Regions from separate parts of the Streptomyces sp. NPDC014894 genome, predicted to be linked through region 2. Evidence: riboswitches for the same ligand, from Rfam matches in the RefSeq annotation. Region 2 holds a riboswitch; the other holds the start of a gene.
What was found. Region 2 has a riboswitch for glycine ahead of gcvP (aminomethyl-transferring glycine dehydrogenase). Riboswitches for the same ligand answer to the same signal wherever they lie in the genome.
Positions count from the first base shown of each region.

Region 1 (7,066 bases), on a different contig from region 2:
GGTGGGCGGCCGGACGCCGGCGCCCAGGAAGCTGAGCGCGGCCTCGGTGAGGATGTTGGTGGGGATCATCAGCGTGGCGTAGACGGTGATCGGGGCGACCAGGTTGGGCAGCAGCTCCTTGAAGAGCACATAGCGGCGGCCGGCGCCCAGGCTGCGGGCGGCCTCGACGTACTCCTTCTCCCGCAGCGAGAGGGTCTGGCCGCGCACGATCCGGCCGACGTAGGGCCAGCCGAAGAAGCCGATCACCCCGACCAGGATGGCGATGCGGACATTGCTGCCGGTCATGCCCAGCAGATCGTTGGGGAGGACGGAGACCAGCGAGATGATGAAGAGGAGCTGTGGGAAGGCCAGCAGCATGTCCATCACCCGGCTGATCGCCGAGTCGACCCAGCCGCCGAAGTATCCGGCGACGATGCCGAGCACGGTGCCGAGGAAGACGGCGACGACGGCGGCGAGGAAGGCCACCAGCAGCGAGATGCGCGCGCCGTAGACCACCCGGCTGAAGACGTCCCGGCCGTTGTTGGGCTCGACGCCGAGCAGATGCTCGGAGCTGATGCCGCCGAAGGAGCCGACGGGGGTGCCGAAGAGCGGGTCGATCTTGTCCTGGTGGAACTGGTTGGGCGGGTGGCCCAGCAGGCTGACGATGAGCGGGGCGAAGACCGCGACGATCACGAGGAGGAGGACCACGACGCCGCCGGTGAGCGCGAGCTTGTCCCGCTTCAGCCGGGTCCACGCGATCTGCCGCAGCGACCGCCCCTCGACCGGGGCGCCGCCATCGGCCGGCGGGACGCCGGCGGCCGCGGACTTCTCCGCGTCCACGCTCGTGTCGTGCAATGGTGCCGTCATCGTGGTGGGGACCCCTCTCGGCCGGAGGTGACCGGCCCGTACCCGCCGCTGTAGCGGCATTTCTCACAACATCGGGTGTACATAGGACACTTGGTACGAGATAGCGCCGTGAAGCCCGCCGCACACAGGGGCGATTCTTCCCTTGCTGCGGGAGTCTTCAATGGTCACGGGACCAGCCGCCAGACCTCGCCGGGAATGTTTGCTCGATCGTGATGCGCGTAGAGGGAATCCGTTATCCGGACCGGGCCGACGACTGAGCGGGACGCCATCTGCCGCATACGGGTGGGTAGTTGGGAGATTTCCCCTTCCGCGGACGCCGAGACGACTCTGCGTTTCCAAGGCCGCGAAGCGACTTGGACAGCGCTTTCACCGGGAGATCGGCACGATGGGCGTCAGGAACCTCGGAGCGGCGGGCGGGGGCGCCTATGGCGTACAGCAACGCGCCCCGAACTGACATACGTTCGAGGCGCGTTGGCCGATTTGCGATGGTGACCTTTCGGTCAGTGGCCGACGGTCGGCGGAAAGCCGTAGCCGGTCTGCTGCTCGGGGGCGGCGTGCGCGTCCCGGTCGTAGAACGGGCGGGCGTGGGCCCGCAGCCACATCGTCACCGGGTCGTACTCGTCCGACATCGCCACCGTCGACACGGGCAGCCCCTCGGGGACCGCGGCGATCGACTGCTGCATCATCGCGCGGGCCGCGTCCACGGACTGCGGTCCGGTGTCATAGAGGTCGAGCCCGATGACCAGGTAGGGAGCGCCCAGGGCGGGCTGGACCCAGGCCCGGCGCAGCGATCTGACCGGCGGGGTGCGATGGGCGTTCTGGGAGAGCAGGGCGTAGAAGTGCGGAATCTCGATGGCGGGCTCGGAGAGCCTCAGCGGTCCGGCGGGCATCCGCTCCAGACCGGTGGCGATCCGGCGCAGATCGGGCCAGGGGATGCCCACCCCGCCGCCGGGAGCATGTGGATTGAGCCAGATTCCCCAGCGCTCGGGGAAGAGGGTGCGGGCGATATCGGGTCCGGAGACCACCTCATGCGCACGGTTCCAGCCGGATACGGCCAGCTCCTGGGCGGAGGTGACACAGGGGGCGTACCCGATGCCGTCGATCTCCATGTTCCCGTACTGGGCGTCGGGGGAGCCCGGTCTGCCGTGCCAGAGCAGCATCCAGACCCTGCCGTTCGCCGGGTCGGCGAGCGCGTTCAGCAATGCCTCGTAGGCGTCGTACCGTCCGGGCGTGACCTGGCGCAGCATGTGCTCGACCTGCCCGGTCGCCGCGGTGCCTGACGCGCTCACCCTCGTTCCGCCCCTCTCCTGCTCCGTGTTCAGCACAGCCGTCGCACCGGTGGGAGGTCTGGCCGTGGAGCCAGCTTAATCGGCCGCCTTGACACCGACTTGACGCGCGGCGGCGGCCCCGGGTTCCCGGGGCGGGCTCTAGCGGTGATCCCGCTGGTAGAAGGGCCGGACCGTGGCGAGCATCCAGTCGGCGACCGGGTCCCGCGCCACATCGAGGAGGACGAGATTGACCGGCCAGGGCACCTGGACCCGGCCGAGCGCCCGGCCGAGCGCGTCGAGGGGGGCGGAGCCGCCGGGGCCCTCCCAGGAGGAGAGCTGGACGCCGATGAAGAGGGCGGGCGGGTCGCCCTCGACGGAGGCGAGCGCGCGGCGGGCGGTGAGGACGACGCGGGCCTCGTGGAACTCTCCCGCGGCGGCGGCGAGGAAGTCGACCGGCTCCTCCTGCCAGTCCGGCTCGAACATCCGTACCCGGCCGCCGGCGGCGGGTCCGTCGGGCGCGGCGGGCACTCCGGCCCGGCACAGCTCGGCCACGGCGGGCGGGGGGAGCGGCGCGCCGACCGCGCCGCCCGGGTTGACGGCGATGCCCAGCTGCGGGGGCAGCCCCCGGGCGAAGTCGCGGGCGGGGGCGACGGTGAAGGCCATATGGCCGCCGACGCAGCTCATGAACTGCTGTTCGGAGCTGAAGACGGGGACATAGGGAGCGCCGTCGATCTCCATGGTGGGCAGATCGAGATCGCGGCTGTCCGGGGAGCCGCCCCGGGGCAGCGGCACCCAGAGCGGGCTGCGGCCGAGGACTTCGACGAGCCGGGCGCCGGCGGAGGGGTCGCCGAGGGAGGCCGCGAGCGTCTCCTCCAGCTCGTTGGCGGGCCAGCCGCCGGTGTACGGGTATGGCTGTGCCTGCTCCGGAATGGTCATGTGCTGGCCCTCTCCCCCGGCTTGGCCGGTCGTCCCCTCGGCTTTCCCCCGACCCTAATGCCGCCCTCCGCCTCCTGAGCACCGCCCTCCGGGGGTGCGGGAGGCACGCCGGGGGCGGATCCGGCGCACGTAGCGGGGGGTGCGGGGGTGCGGGGCGGGAGCCCCGCGGGTGCGGGGGTGCGGCGGAGGGCCCGGGCGGCCGAGGGGCCCGGGCGGGACGGGCCGGGGCGAGGAAGCCGGGCCGGCCGGAGGTGCGGGGCAGGTCTCGGGCCGGTCACCGGTACGGGGGCGCCGGGACAGGCCGCGGGACAGGTCTCGGAAAGGGGGCGGGCGGCCTGGCGGCGGGACGGGCCTCGGGGCAGGCGGGCAGGACGAGTACCGGACGGCGGGGACGGGCGGCGTGGGCAGTCGGCGGGGACGGGTGGCGGGACGAACGGCGGGGGCAGGCGTCGAGTCAGGGCAGGCGTCAGGACGGATCGAAGCCGAGGCGGGTGAGGACGCTCGCGGAGTCGCGGTCGAGGAGCACCGCGGAGGAGCAGCCCGCCGGAAGACGGCCCGCCTCCGCGTCGGCGATCAGCCGGCCGACACCCCGGCGGTGCCGGGCGAAGGCGTACCCGGAGACGCCCCGGCCCCGCTCGCGCTGCCCCTGCCGGGCCACCGTCGGCGGGACGTCGAGCAGGATCAGATGGAGCGCCGTGCCCCGGCTCCGCGCCCGGCGGGCCAGCCAGCGCCGCACCCAGGCCTGCGTACCGCAGTCGTGGACGACCACGCTCTCGCCGGAGCGGAGCGCGCGCCGCAGCCCGGCGTAGTGCGCGAGCCGGACCAGGGGGCGGTAGACCGCGTAGGGGAGGAACGCCGGCGTGCGCGCGTCCCAGCGGTCCCGGGCGTCCTGCGAATCGATGCCCCGGCCTCTCGCGGCACGTCTGATCAGGGTCGACTTCCCGCTGCCCGGCAGCCCGGACACCACCACCAGATCCCCCGCGGCGAACATCAGCCGCCGCGGGCTGCGCCCGGCGCGGTCCCTGAGGTCCCGCAGCACGGGCCGGGCCCCCACTCCCCCGTGGAGCCCGCTGACCGCCGGCTGTGCCTGCGCGGGCACACCCGCGGTCGTGGCGTACGCACCGGAGTGCTGCAACGTCATCACACCCTCCCCCTTGTCAGGTCACCCACACACTTGCCCAAGAAGCGTAAAGAAATGGTAATGGGACACAACTGATTTGTGCCCGAGGCGCGTCCGGCGTGTGGCGCGCCGTCCGCGCTTTCGCGCGGACCGGCGCCGGGGCCCGCGCCGCCCCGCTCCCCGGCTCCGCCCGGCGCTCGCCCCCGCCCCGGCCCGGGGCGCTTCCCGGCCCGGCCCCGAACGGCCGGGACCACACCCCCACCAGCGCCGAATGCGTGCAATGATGTGCCCGCCAACTGCATACCGGCCGCTTGAATCCACGCGGGAGAGTCCCGGGCACCTCGGTGCCGGGCGCCGAAGGAGCAAGTTCCTCCCTTGAATCTCTCAGGCCCCGTACCGCGTGCGATGAGGCAGATCTGAAAAGCGGGCCGCCCTGCGCGGCTCCACCCAAGGTGCAAGTCACGGCCACCGGTACGTACGGTCACCCGTACATACGGTCGCGACGAACCTCTCAGGTTCCGATGACAGATGGGGAGGGTCGTCCTCGCCCGCATGCCCTTGGGAGCCCTATCCATGAGCAACGCCCATCGCCAGACAGCGCTCGACGCCCTTCATCGCTCGCTGGGCGCGACCATGACCGACTTCGCGGGCTGGGACATGCCGCTGCGGTACGGCAGCGAGCGCGACGAGCACCACGCCGTCCGCACCCGGGCGGGCCTCTTCGACCTCTCCCACATGGGCGAGATCACCGTCACCGGTCCCGCCGCCGCCGCGCTGCTGGACTACGCCCTGGTCGGGAACATCGGTTCGGTGGGTGTGGGCCGGGCCCGCTACACCATGATCTGCCGCGAGGACGGCGGGATCCTGGACGATCTGATCGTCTACCGGCTCGGCGAGACCGAGTACATGGTCGTCGCGAACGCCGGGAACGCCCAGACCGTGCTGGACGCGATCACCGAGCGGGCCGCCGGCTTCGACGCCGAGGTGCGCGACGACCGGGACGCGTACGCGCTGATCGCGATCCAGGGCCCGGAGTCCCCCGGCATCCTGAAGGCCGTCACCGACGCCGATCTGGACGGTCTGAAGTACTACGCCGGCCTGCCCGGCACGGTCGCCGGGGTCCCCGCGCTGATCGCCCGTACGGGCTACACCGGCGAGGACGGCTTCGAGCTGTTCGTCGAGCCCCGGCACGCAGAGGAGCTGTGGCGGGCGCTGACCGAGGCGGGCGCCGCCGCCGGTCTGGTCCCCTGCGGTCTGTCCTGCCGGGACACCCTGCGCCTGGAGGCGGGCATGCCGCTGTACGGGCATGAGCTGACCACCGGCCTCACCCCCTTCGACGCCGGTCTCGGCCGGGTCGTGAAGTTCGAGAAGGCGGGCGACTTCGTCGGCCGCGCGGCCCTGGCCGCGGCCGCCGAGCGCGCCGAGAGCGCTCCGCCGCGGAAGCTGGTCGGGCTGATCGCCGAGGGCCGGCGGGTCCCGCGCGCCGGGTATCCGGTGGTCGCGGGCGGCGCGGTGATCGGCGAGGTCACCTCGGGCGCGCCCTCGCCCACGCTGGGGAAGCCGATCGCCATCGCTTATGTGGACGCGGCGCACGCCGCCCCGGGCGCCGAGGGCGTCGGCGTCGACATCCGCGGGGCGCACGAGCCGTACGAGGTCGTCGCGCTGCCGTTCTACCAGCGCGCGAAGTGACGTCCGGCGCACCCGACGGCCTTCGGGCCGGCGCGCACGGCGACGTCCCGGCCTCGGCGCGCGACGGCGCTCCGGACGAGACGTACGGGCGCGTCCCGGCCTCGGCGCACCGCCCGCGCGGCGGCGCGACGGCCGACGCGTACGGCGCGCACGACCGCGTACCGGCGTCAGAAGTGACCAGCGGCACCCCGCCGTACCCCCAGCACGTACATCCGCCCTTCCCGCATACAGGAGAATTCAGGTCATGAGCAACCCCCAGCAGCTGCGCTACAGCAAGGAGCACGAGTGGCTGTCGGACGCCGAGGACGGCGTGTCGACGGTCGGGATCACGGAGTTCGCCGCCGGCGCGCTCGGTGATGTCGTCTACGCCCAGCTCCCCGTGGTGGGCGACACCGTGACCGCGGGCGAGACCTGCGGAGAGCTGGAGTCGACCAAGTCCGTCAGCGATCTGTACTCGCCCGTGTCCGGTGAGGTCACCGAGGCCAATCAGAACGTGGTGGACGACCCGTCGCTGGTGAACAGCGCGCCCTTCGAGGGCGGCTGGCTGTTCAAGGTGCGGGTGAGCGAGGAGCCGAAGGACCTGCTCTCCGCCGATGAGTACACCGCCTTTTCCGGTAACTGACCACGACTACGACAGGGACCCGAGATGTCGCTTCTCAACACCCCTCTCCACGAGCTGGACCCGGACGTCGCCGCCGCCGTCGACGCCGAGCTCCACCGTCAGCAGTCCACCCTGGAAATGATCGCCTCGGAGAACTTCGCTCCGGTCGCGGTGATGGAGGCACAGGGCTCGGTCCTCACCAACAAGTACGCCGAGGGTTATCCGGGTCGCCGCTACTACGGCGGCTGTGAGCATGTCGACGTCATCGAGCAGATCGCGATCGACCGGGTCAAGGAGCTGTTCGGCGCCGAGCACGCCAATGTGCAGCCGCACTCCGGGGCCCAGGCGAACGCGGCGGCGATGTTCGCCCTGCTGAAGCCCGGCGACACGATCATGGGTCTGAATCTCGCGCACGGCGGGCACCTGACCCATGGAATGAAGATCAACTTCTCTGGCAAGCTCTACAACGTGGTCGCCTACCACGTGGACGACGCCACCGGCCAGGTCGACATGGCCGAGGTCGAGAAGCTGGCCAAGGAGTCCCGTCCGAAGCTGATCGTGGCCGGCTGGTCGGCGTACCCGCGCCAGCTGGACTTCGCCGCGTTC
Region 1 is NZ_JBIBWD010000001.1:258,153-265,218, reverse strand. Features, by position in the region: gene ACF089_RS01120 (ABC transporter permease) at 1-846, opposite strand, end outside; gene ACF089_RS01115 (enhanced serine sensitivity protein SseB C-terminal domain-containing protein) at 1,347-2,135, opposite strand; gene ACF089_RS01110 (enhanced serine sensitivity protein SseB) at 2,274-3,050, opposite strand; gene ACF089_RS01105 (AAA family ATPase) at 3,517-4,191, opposite strand; glycine riboswitch at 4,483-4,579, shown strand; gene gcvT (glycine cleavage system aminomethyltransferase GcvT) at 4,744-5,859, shown strand; gene gcvH (glycine cleavage system protein GcvH) at 6,104-6,481, shown strand; gene glyA (serine hydroxymethyltransferase) at 6,506-7,066, shown strand, end outside.
Region 1: linked by a shared signal. The riboswitch ahead of gcvT (glycine cleavage system aminomethyltransferase GcvT) and the one ahead of gcvP (aminomethyl-transferring glycine dehydrogenase) in region 2 are both predicted to bind glycine.

Region 2 (7,066 bases):
GAGGCCGCCGCCGGCGCACCGGCGGCCGTGTTTCCCGCTCCCGGGCCGGACGGCGCCGGGGAGCAGGACGCGCGGCCGGCGGGCGGGGCGCGCGAGACGGATGCGGCGGGGGAGGCGGAGGGGGACGTGCCCGCGGTGCGGGAGTGGACGCCCGGGCACGATGTGCGTCATGACCTGTACGGGGCGGGCTGGGTGCAGGGCAGCGGCGTCGGGCGGGTCACCGTGCGGTTCGAGCGCCCCGGCTCGCCCCCGGGGCGGGTGCGCACCTTCCGGGTGGACGATCCGGATCTGATGCCGTCCGATCCGCTGCCCCTGGTGGGAGTGGGAGTGCGAGCGGGAGCGGAAGTTCCGGAGCCGGGCGCCGGGGCGGCGGGGGAGGCCGGGACGGACGCCGGGCCGCTGCCCGTACCGGAGTCGGCGGCGGTGGCGGACGCTGGGCCGGGGCCGGGGCCGGAGCCCGAGCCGGGGCCCGCGCCGGATGCCGGGGGTGCCGACGGGCCCGGCGGGGCTGGGCGCGGTGGTCAGTCCTCGTCGCCCGCCAGCCGGCCGAAGGAGCGGTCCTCCGGGGGCGGAGCGGGAGCCTCCGGAGACGCCGAGAGTTCGAGGCCGTAGTGCTGGTAGAGCTGGATCTCCTGCTCGGGGGAGAGATGGCGGCCGACGCCGAAGTCCGGCGCGTCCTTGATCAGCGAGCGTTCGTAGGGGACCCGGAGGATGTCGTCGGCGAAGGTGCTCGGCTCCAGCGGGACGAAGGCGTCCCGGCTGAAGAGCCCGGTGCGCACCGCCGCCCATTCGGGTGTACCGGTGGCATCGTCCAGGTACACCTCGTCGATGGTGCCGATCTTGGCCCCGTCGCGGTCGAACGCCTTGCGGCCGATCAGGCTGCGCGGATCGATATCGGTCTGCACGGTCCCTCCATATGGTCGCAACTGCTCTTTAATCCATACGAAAGGGCACATCGAAGGCGTCGGCCACTTGAGCGATCGCTGAAAGGGCGCGCTGGTAGGCTGGCAAGCGGCTGCTGACCCCGCGCGGGAGAGTCCACCGGCAGGACGACGGTGGCGCCGAAGGAGCAAATCCTCCCCGGAATCTCTCAGGCACCCTGTACCGCGCGGACGAGGTCACTCTGGAAAGCAGGGCGGGCGTCGGACGGCATCCGCTCTCACCGACGGTGAAAGCCGGAGCGTCGCAGGCAGGCGGTCCGGTGAAGCTCTCAGGTTGAGATGACAGAGGGGGAGGCCCGTCCAGGGCACCCCGCGTGCGGTGGTGCCTCTCGCAGGTCGCGTCAGACCAGGAGGCCTCCTACATGACCGCCAACCGCATTCCGCTCTCCAGCCTCGAACAGGGCATCCCGTTCGAGCAGCGCCACATCGGGCCCGACGCCGCGTCGCAGGCCAAGATGCTGGCCCAGGTGGGATACGGCTCGCTGGACGAGCTGACCGCCGCGGCCGTCCCCGACGTCATCAAGACCGCTTCGGCGCTGGGCCTGCCCGAGGCGCGCACCGAGGCCGAGGTGCTGGCCGAGCTGCGCACCCTCGCCGACCGCAACGCGGTGCTGACGCCGATGATCGGCCTCGGCTACCACGGCACCTTCACACCCCCGGTCATCCTGCGCAATGTCATGGAGAACCCGGCCTGGTACACGGCGTACACGCCCTACCAGCCGGAGATCTCCCAGGGCCGGCTCGAGGCCCTGCTGAACTTCCAGACCATGGTCGCCGAACTGACCGGACTGCCCACTTCCGGAGCCTCCCTCCTCGACGAGGGCACCGCGGCCGCCGAGGCGATGTCGCTCGCCCGCCGGGTCGGCAAGGTCAAGCAGGGCGTCTTCCTGGTCGACGCCGATGTGCTGCCGCAGACCCTCGCGGTGATCCGGACCCGCGCGGAGCCGACCGGCGTCGAGGTCGTCGCCGCCGACCTCGGCGAGGGCATCCCCGCCGAGATCGCCGAGCGCGGCGTCTTCGGCGTGCTGCTCCAGTACCCGGGCGCGTCCGGAGCCGTGCGCGACATCAAGCCGGTCATCGAGGAGGCGCAGGCGCTCGGCGCGATCGTCACCGTCGCCGCCGATCTGCTGGCGCTGACCCTGCTCACCCCGCCCGGGGAGCTGGGCGCGGACATCGCCGTGGGCACCACCCAGCGCTTCGGCGTCCCCATGGGCTTCGGCGGCCCGCACGCCGGCTTCATGGCCGTGCGTGAGAAGTTCGCCCGCAGCCTGCCCGGACGGCTCGTCGGCGTCTCCGTCGACGCCGACGGGAACAAGGCGTACCGGCTCGCGCTCCAGACCCGTGAGCAGCACATCCGCCGCGAGAAGGCCACCAGCAACATCTGCACCGCCCAGGTGCTGCTCGCCGTGATGGCCGGCATGTACGCCGTCTACCACGGGCCGGACGGACTGCGCACCATCGCCCGCCGCACCCATCGCTACGCCACCCTGCTCGCCGCCGGGCTGCGCGCGGGCGGCGTCGAGGTCGTGCACGGCGCGTACTTCGACACCGTGACCGTACGCGTCCCGGGCCGCGCGGCCGAGGTGGTCGCGGCCGCCCGCGAGGGCGGGGTCAACCTCCGCGCGGTGGACGACTCGCATGTCTCGGCCGCCTGCGACGAGACCACGCTGCGCACCCACCTCACCGCGGTGTGGGCCGCCTTCGGCGTCAGCGCCGACATCGAGGCGCTCGACGGGTCCGCCGAGGACACCCTGCCGGCCGAGCTGCTGCGGACCGACGACTACCTCACCCACCCGGTCTTCCACCAGCACCGCTCCGAGACGGCGATGCTGCGCTATCTGCGCCGGCTCTCCGACCGCGACTACGCGCTCGACCGGGGCATGATCCCGCTCGGCTCATGCACGATGAAGCTGAACGCGACCACCGAGATGGAGCCGGTCACCTGGCCCGAGTTCGGGCAGATGCACCCCTTCGCCCCGGTCGACCAGGCCGGCGGATATCTCACCCTCATCCGTGAGCTGGAGGAGCGGCTCGCCGAGGTCACCGGCTATGACAAGGTCTCCATCCAGCCCAACGCGGGCTCGCAGGGCGAACTCGCCGGGCTGCTCGCCGTCCGCGCCTACCACCGGGCCAACGGCGACGAGCGGCGCACGGTCTGCCTGATCCCCTCCTCCGCGCACGGCACCAACGCCGCCAGCGCCGTGATGGCCGGGATGAAGGTCGTCGTGGTCAAGACCGCCGACGACGGCGAGGTCGACATCGACGACCTGCGCGCCAAGATCGAGCAGTACCGCGAGGAACTCTCCGTACTGATGATCACCTACCCGTCCACCCACGGCGTCTTCGAGGAGCACGTCGCCGACATCTGCGCCCAGGTCCACGAGGCCGGCGGCCAGGTGTACGTGGACGGGGCCAATCTCAACGCGCTGGTGGGTCTGGCCCGGCCGGGCGAGTTCGGCGGCGACGTCTCGCACCTGAATCTGCACAAGACCTTCTGCATCCCGCACGGCGGCGGCGGCCCCGGCGTCGGGCCGGTCGGCGTCCGGGCGCACCTCGCCCCGTATCTGCCGAATCACCCGCTCCAGCCGACCGCCGGACCGGAGACGGGCGTGGGGCCGATCTCGGCCGCGCCGTGGGGTTCGGCGGGCATCCTGCCGATCTCGTGGGCCTATGTGCGGCTGATGGGCGGCGAGGGTCTCAAGCGCGCGACGCAGGTCGCGGTGCTGGCCGCCAACTACATCGCCAAGCGGCTGGAGCCGCACTACCCGGTGCTCTACACGGGTCCCGCCGGGCTGGTCGCCCATGAGTGCATCGTGGACCTCCGCCCGCTGGCGAAGGCGACGGGCGTCAGTGTGGACGACATCGCGAAGCGGCTGATCGACTACGGCTTCCACGCGCCGACGATGTCGTTCCCGGTGGCGGGCACGCTGATGATCGAGCCCACCGAGAGTGAGAATCTGAGCGAGATCGACCGCTTCTGTGCGGCGATGATCGCGATTCGACAGGAGATTGAGAAGGTCGGATCGGGTGTGTGGCCCGCCGAGGACAATCCGCTGCGGAACGCTCCGCACACGGCGGCTGCCCTGGGCGGTGAGTGGGAGCACGCCTACACCCGTGAGGAGGCGGTCTTCCCGGCCGGCGTCAGCCCCGCGGACAAGTACTGGCCGCCGGTGCGCCGGATCGACGGGGCCTTCGGCGACCGCAATCTGGTCTGCTCCTGCCCGCCTCTGGACGAGTACGACGGCTGACGGCTGACGGACGCCGACCGGCGGCTCACAGCTGACAGGCGGTGGCGCTGATGCGCGGGGGCCGGTGCGGAGATCTCTCCGGCCGGCCCCTCGTCATGTCCCGTACGAAGGGGTGGAGCGGCTACGGGCGGGGCGGTACGCACGGGCCGCGGGCCGCGCCGGTTCTGGCGCCCTCGTCCGGACGAGCCGCCCGGCGGACGGGAACGGTCGGGCCGGAGAGGCCGGACCGGAGCGCGGGCGGGAATGACCGGACCGGACCGGACCGGACCGGACCGGGCCGGAGCGGGCCGGAGCGGGCCGGAACGGAACGGTCGGAGCGCGGGCGGGAGCGGTCCGGCGGCGTGGTGCGGTCAGGCGGCCGTCGGCGTCAGACCCACCCGGTGCGGTGCGATGATCTGACCGTTCGGCAGCAGCTCGCCCGTGTCCTCGAAGAGCACCACCCCGTTGCACAGCAGGCTCCAGCCCTGCTCCGGATGGTGCGCCACCAGGCGCGCCGCGTCCCGGTCGGCTGAGTCGGAGGTCGGGCAGGGCGGCTGGTGCTGGCACATGGGCGGGTTCTTTCGCTGTGATGTGGTGAGTGTCCTGCGGCTCGATGAGGTGTTCATGGCCGCCCCCGTATCTGTAGGTCCGGTCCCCAGTGTTGCCCCACGGGCGTCATCCCGCAGGGATTTCGCGACAGCTCGTCTCACTGATTAATGACGCCTCACCCGTGTGCCCGGTTCATTCCAACTGCCTTGTACTTTCGGGTGGTTCAGGGGGGCCGGAAAGGACTAGTCCGGTGGTGGCGCACGTGCGCCCCGCGACCGACCGGTCACGGGGCGCGAACAGGGGGCGCGTTCGGCCCGCTGGGTGGTGGCGTCCGGTCAGACCGGGGAGCCGAGAAGGGGTGCGGGGGTGAGCCGCAGGGTCATCACGGGCAGAAGGTCGGCCACCCGGTGCGGCCGGTCGGCCGCGATGCCGGGCGGGGCGGGCGCGAGCGGGATCAGAACGTCGTTGGGCAGCGGTACGCCTGACGCGGCGTCGGCGCTCGTGTCGCCGTGCAGCCACAGGGTGAGCATGTACAGCTCGGGGATGGACAGAAGTCTGGGCTGGAAGGGGGTGGCGAGCGACTCCGCGTGCCGCAGGGCCCGTTCGGTGGAGGTGAGGTAGGGGCCTTCGAAGAAGTGCGAGAAGGCCCAGCCGTCGGGGGTGAGCACCGTCTCCGCGGCGGCCACGTGCCGGTCGGCGGCGCGGATCAGGAAGCGCCACCCCGTCAGCCGGGTGCCGGGGCGGGCCTGGTCGGGGGTGATGCGGTCGAGGACATGGACGGGCAGAGGTGCTTCGGGGCTCACAGGTCCCTGGACGGACCTGAGGGCGGGAATGCGGTCCTCGCTCACGGCGGCGGGAGAGCTGAGCGCGGTGAGGACGCTGCGCAGTGCGGGCGCGGGGGCCGGGAGAGCGTGCAGCGGCATGGTGGGTCGCCTCTCACTTGGGGAGACACGGTGAGGCAGAGGCAGATGCGGACGGCGCTGTCAGCGTGCGGGCCAGAACGGCCGGGAAGGCGACTGGGCGCCAACTCTCTGCCTGCTGGACAAAGTTTATACGACACGCGTTCTCGCAGTGTTTCCGCTAGCGGTCGTGCGCATTAACTGCAAGGCAGGTTCAGGTCTTTGGCAGGGGTGGGATGTGTCGGATTCCCGAGGAAATTTCCATCTCGTCCAGGGGATTAACCCCGGAGGCGGTAGGCCGAAACCGGACGGTGTTTTTCAGCATACGACCGGCGGTGGTATCTGCGTACTGCACTCTGCTGAGGGCCCGTGCTCCATCGCACCGGCGGATGTGCCCTGTGTCACTGATGACACCCTACCTGTCTCCGGGTGCTGCCGCCGCGTTATGGATCAGCCAGGCTGGGCATTATCGTCCGTGACGTGAGCGACCCGATGTCGCGCGATGCCCACTCGAGGAGGGACGCTTCGATGGGGGAAAAGGTCGTGGCCGGCAGCTTCGAGCTGTCCGATCGCCAGCGCTACCGGCGAAAGCTGCAACAGTGCCTGGCGGGGCTCGCGCGACTGCTGGCCGAGCGGCGGTTCGACCGGCCCAAGAATCTGATCGGTCTCGAAATCGAACTTAATCTAACAGGTTCGGACGGGCTCCCTCGGATGATGAATGCCGAGGTACTCGAGAGAATCGCAAGTCACGATTTCCAGACCGAGCTGGGAATGTTCAATCTGGAAGTAAACATTGTCCCCCACCGGCTCGGCGGCCGCGTTCTCGACCAGCTGGCAGAGGAGTTGCGCGCGGGGCTCGGATATGCCGACCGGAAAGCCAACGAGGTCGGCGCCGGGATCGTGATGATCGGGATTCTGCCGACGCTCGCCCAGGACGATCTGGTCTCCGCCAACCTCTCCGACGTGGACCGCTACACGATGCTCAACGAGCAGATCGTCGCGGCCCGCGGTGAGGAATTCACCCTCGATATCGATGGCGTGGAGCGGCTGACCTGCACTTCCGCGTCGATCGCGCCCGAAGCGGCCTGCACCTCGGTCCAGTTGCACCTCCAGGTGACGCCCGCCCGGTTCGCCGACGTGTGGAACGCCTCGCAGGCCGTCGCCGCGGTGCAGATCGCCGTCGGGGCCAACTCGCCCTTCCTCTTCGGCAAGGAGCTGTGGCCCGAATCCCGGCCGCCGCTCTTCCAGCAGGCCACGGACACCCGCCCGCCCGAGCTCCAGGCCCAGGGCGTACGGCCGCGCACCTGGTTCGGCGAGCGCTGGGTGGACTCCGCGTACGACCTCTTCGAGGAGAATCTGCGCTACTTCCCGGCCCTGCTCCCGATCTGCGACGACGGGGAGGACCCGCTGCGGATCATCGACGACGGCGGCGTCCCCGGCCTGCGGGAGC
Region 2 is NZ_JBIBWD010000015.1:158,855-165,920, reverse strand. Features, by position in the region: gene ACF089_RS29820 (DNA polymerase IV) at 1-612, shown strand, start outside; gene ACF089_RS29815 (PRC-barrel domain-containing protein) at 522-905, opposite strand; glycine riboswitch at 1,020-1,117, shown strand; gene gcvP (aminomethyl-transferring glycine dehydrogenase) at 1,304-4,189, shown strand; gene ACF089_RS29805 (DUF5999 family protein) at 4,540-4,737, opposite strand; gene ACF089_RS29800 (hypothetical protein) at 5,053-5,640, opposite strand; gene ACF089_RS29795 (glutamate-cysteine ligase family protein) at 6,145-7,066, shown strand, end outside.